DNA from 2 places in the Pseudogracilibacillus sp. SE30717A genome. Region 2 is predicted to be linked to the other one. Evidence: riboswitches for the same ligand, from Rfam matches in the RefSeq annotation. Region 2 holds a riboswitch; the other holds the start of a gene.
What was found. Region 2 has a riboswitch for thiamine pyrophosphate ahead of tenI (thiazole tautomerase TenI). Riboswitches for the same ligand answer to the same signal wherever they lie in the genome.
Positions count from the first base shown of each region.

Region 1: another riboswitch for thiamine pyrophosphate. It lies ahead of thiW (energy coupling factor transporter S component ThiW); the one in region 2 lies ahead of tenI (thiazole tautomerase TenI).

Region 1 is NZ_JAXHDF010000009.1:65,217-67,425, forward strand. Features, by position in the region: gene SPD48_RS14750 (amidohydrolase) at 1-531, opposite strand, end outside; TPP riboswitch at 779-890, shown strand; gene thiW (energy coupling factor transporter S component ThiW) at 982-1,488, shown strand; gene thiD (bifunctional hydroxymethylpyrimidine kinase/phosphomethylpyrimidine kinase) at 1,494-2,209, shown strand, end outside.
Region 2 is NZ_JAXHDF010000001.1:133,170-135,378, forward strand. Features, by position in the region: gene SPD48_RS00670 (thiazole synthase) at 1-349, opposite strand, end outside; gene thiS (sulfur carrier protein ThiS) at 392-595, opposite strand; gene tenI (thiazole tautomerase TenI) at 596-1,207, opposite strand; TPP riboswitch at 1,304-1,412, opposite strand; gene SPD48_RS00685 (ArsR/SmtB family transcription factor) at 1,662-2,006, shown strand; gene SPD48_RS00690 (heavy metal translocating P-type ATPase) at 2,009-2,209, shown strand, end outside.

The DNA of each region.
Region 1 (2,209 bases), on a different contig from region 2:
CTTTTTCCGTAATAAAGCTGCAACTCCCATTCTTGTCGTAGGCATTTTTCCTTTCGTACCGTAAACGCGTCTTGGATTCTCTCCTGTAGCTGCCTTTAATCCTGACAATGTACGAATCGCCATTTTATCTACAATATCTCCGTATGTTTTTACGACGAGCATCTCTCCGCCAATGACATTTGCACTCCCTGGCATTATTTGAACGGTTGTCACCCCTCCTTTTCTTGCATCCATAAATGCTTTATCATTTGGATTTATCCCATCAATTGCTCGTACATGTGGAGTAACTGGAGAACTGACTTCGTTAAAATCATGCCCGTCTTGCCCCACCCCATCTTCAAAAACTCCAAGATGTGTATGAACATCAATTAATCCGGGCGTAACAAACATACCCTGCAAATCAATTATTTCACAATCAATTTGTTCCTTTATATTTAATTTGGAAAACTTCCCATCTTCTACTAAAAAGGACCCTTCCGCAAAAAAATCTCCTGTACCTGTATACAACTTAGCATTTTTAACTATGTACATTGATATGTCCCCTTTCAATCGGTTTACATTTATTTTACCATTTGGAATTTCTATGTAAATGAAAAATACTAGAATACGAGCTAATTTAAACTTAACTACTTTTAAATGTAATCAATAAGTAAATTTGTTTGATGCAAATCTATATGAATATAGCTCCATTTTTTTAGCGATTATACAATGTATCAGGCAAACATGACATTTAAAAACACCTTTGCTATAATAAGAGTGTCTTAAGATATTCTTAAGCGTAGACTACTAGGGGTGCCCAATTATGTGGGCTGAGAGGAAATGCAAACATTTCCAACTCTTGTGAACCTGATCTAGTTCATACTAGCGGAGGGAAGTAGTTAAATTATTAGTTAATTTAACTATGTCACCAGGTTCAATTAGAATCTGGTTTTTTTATGTTCTTAAACTAGTTATCCGCTCATTTTCTAAAGGAGGAAATTTATGAATCGGACGCTTTTACTTACGTTAATGGCATTATTTGTAGCTATTGGTACACTAGGTTCTCAACTAATCTGGTTTCCGGCTGGAATTGCAAAAGCGTATCCTGTACAGCATGCTGTAAATGTGCTTGCAGCAGTAATGCTTGGTCCGGGACCCGCTGTTCTCATTGCATTTATGATCGGATTGCTTCGAAATATGCTCGGCTTAGGATCACTACTCGCCTTTCCAGGTGGGATGATCGGTGCTTTTTTAGCCGGCTATTTGTACAAACGTTTTGGCAAAAAATATTTCGCAGCATTTGGAGAAGTAATCGGTACTGGAATCATCGGCGCATTATTTTCCGTTCCATTTGCAAAAATTATAATGGGAACGTCATTCGGAGCTTTCTTTTTTGTTCCGCCATTTCTTATAAGCAGTATTACTGGAGCTGGGATTGCTCTATTTATTGTTTCGCGTGTAAAAAATGAAAAATTCATTCAATTAAAAACGAACATAAAAGGAGACTGATATCTATGAAAGAAGTTGCTTGTTCTCTGACAATTGCAGGTACTGACCCAACAGGCGGGGCAGGAATTCAAGCAGATTTAAAAACATTTCAGGAGTTACAAAGTTACGGTATGTCTATCATTACTTCAGTAGTAGCACAAAATACAACAGGTGTTCAACGTATTCACCATATTCCGTTAGAAATGATTGAAGAACAACTGGATTCAGTTTTTTCAGATATGCCTGTGCATGCATTTAAAACAGGCATGATCGCTAATATTGATATGATGGATATAATTAAGTCAAAAATTGCTGATAAAAATATTCCATTTGTTATTGACCCTGTCATGGTAGCAACAAGTGGAGATGCTTTAATCAGCGAAGATGCCCGTGATTATTTACGTGATCATTTGTTGCCATTATGTAAAGTTATCACCCCTAATTTACCGGAAGCTGAATTTTTAACTGGGGATACTATTGATACCGTTGATAAAATGGAAGCTGCTGCGAAGAAGATTGTTCATGAATATGGGGCGGAAGCCGCATTAGTAAAAGGTGGACATCTTGTTGGGGATGCAATCGATTATTTATATGACGGTAAAAATATGTACACGTTTAAAGCGAAAAGAATTAATACGAAAAATACACATGGGACAGGCTGTACGTACTCTGCTGCGATTACAGCATATTTAAGTCACGGTCTCCCACTCGTTGAAGCGGTAGAGAAAAGTAAACATTTTGT
Region 2 (2,209 bases):
ATGCCTTTAGTGTCTCTACCGGATCTGGCAGTAATGTTTTATCACAACCAATAATTTCAACCTTGACCATATGACAGATCCCCGAAGCTTGAGCTAAGTTTGCAATCCTTACTGCTTCTTCTGCCGTCTTAGCTCCAGCTGTATTTGGTAGAAATTTATACTTATCCAAATCTATCTTTTCTAAAAAATTTGGTTGACTAGGCTCAAAAATATTCATTCTTCTTACAGCAAAAGTTAACACTTCTGTTTCAGATGCGATGACCGCTTCTTTCTGTATGTCAAAGTCTGAAAATTTTCCAGTACCTAAAAATAGTCTTGATTTAAATTGATACTCTCCAATTGTTAACATGATTGTCCCTCCATTTTATGTACTAGTAAACTATGCTTCTATTTAACCTCCACCTACAAATTGCACGAACTCTATTTTATCGCCTTCACTCACACTTACTTGTCCATGGATTTCATTTTGTAAAATTACTTCATTATGTTCAACAATAATTACTGGACTGCTTAATTCGAGATGATCAATTAAGTCTGTCACTGTTTGTACTGTTTTTGGTATCTTCATTTTTACACCATTAATCGTTAAGTTCATCTAGTTCACCTCATTTCCCATTAATGCTTTACGATATTTTATTACAGCTGCTTGACTATCTTCAGCTAATAAAACACCTGATAAAACAGCAATTCCACCTATTCCGACTGGTAACAATGAATGAACATTGGATGGAGTAATTCCTCCGATAGCGATTACAGGAATAGTTACCTGATTGACCACTTCCTCTAATTGCTTGATGCCACGGGATGGAAGACCAGGTTTTGAACTTGTCTCAAAAACGTGTCCAAATACTAAGTAATCGGCTCTATCCTTTTCTCTTTCTACCGCTTCTTTTGCGCAATGAACGGAGCTACCAATTTGTAAATGAGGAAATTTATTTTTAACCTCTTTTACATCGATACTATGAGAGGCCAATTGAACGGTTCCGACATCTTGAGTTACCGCGATATCTACTCGATCATTGATAATTATTTTAGTCTTTGGCACTCCCATTTCAAGCATTTGATTAATAGCAGAAATATATTGTTTTGCTGTCCAACTCCTCTCTCGCAAATGAATATAATCAATCTCATGGTGAATCTGCCTTATCTTGTCGACAAATTTATCGAGTGGCTGCCTGCCAGTTGAAATAATATGTAAAGTTGTCATACTGCCCCCTTTTCTTTCGTCCTCGATTGTTAAATAAAAAATAAAAAACCACTTTTCTGTAAAAATACACAGGAAAGTGGTCTGCTATTATGAATTAATAACAAAACATCACTTCCCTTCGCTAGCCTTAACTAGATCAGGTTCTAAGAATCCCGAAGTTATACTTCGATCTCAGCTTGTAACACAAGCACCCCTAGTGTAAATGAACTATTCAATTTAATCACATATTATCATGATTTGATATTTTGTCAATCACATATGAGGCACTAATTTAATTTTACTTTGTTTCACCCCTCAGAAAATGGGTATTTAGAATAATTAAAAAGGTTAAGAGAATCTTAAAAGAATAAGACATTTTATTAATCAAATAAACATTTGATTATTTGATTGACATTAGAATAAACGGATCATATACTATAATCAAATACTTATTTGAATATATGGATGTGAAAAAATGCCGGAAACAACAGAATTTTATTATGATCGGGATAAAGTGAGTCAAATAAAGCCATTAATGGATGATGTAAATGATGTAGAACTTATATTTAAAGCATTAGCTGATCCAACTCGTTTAAAAATTGCTTATGCACTTACTTTAACAGAAGAATTATGTGTGAATGATGTGGCACATATTATTGACTCTACTACCGCAACCGCTTCTCATCACTTACGCCTTTTACGGAATATGAAATTAGCAAAATACCGCAAACAAGGAAAAGTGGTTTTTTATTCATTAGATGATGATCATGTTAGACAACTCGTTTATATAGCAATGGTACATGCGAAAGAAGGTGAATAGAGATGACAAATGAAGTTACTTATAAGCTCCAAGGATTATCCTGTGCAAACTGTGCTGCAAAATTTGAAAAAAACATTCGGGAAATTGACACTGTCAAAGATGCTCATGTTAATTTTGCTGCTGCAAAAGTCTCCGTCCAAGGAGAAGTTACAATTAAACAATTAGAAAGAGCTGGCTCATTTGATAATATAAAAATATTTGAA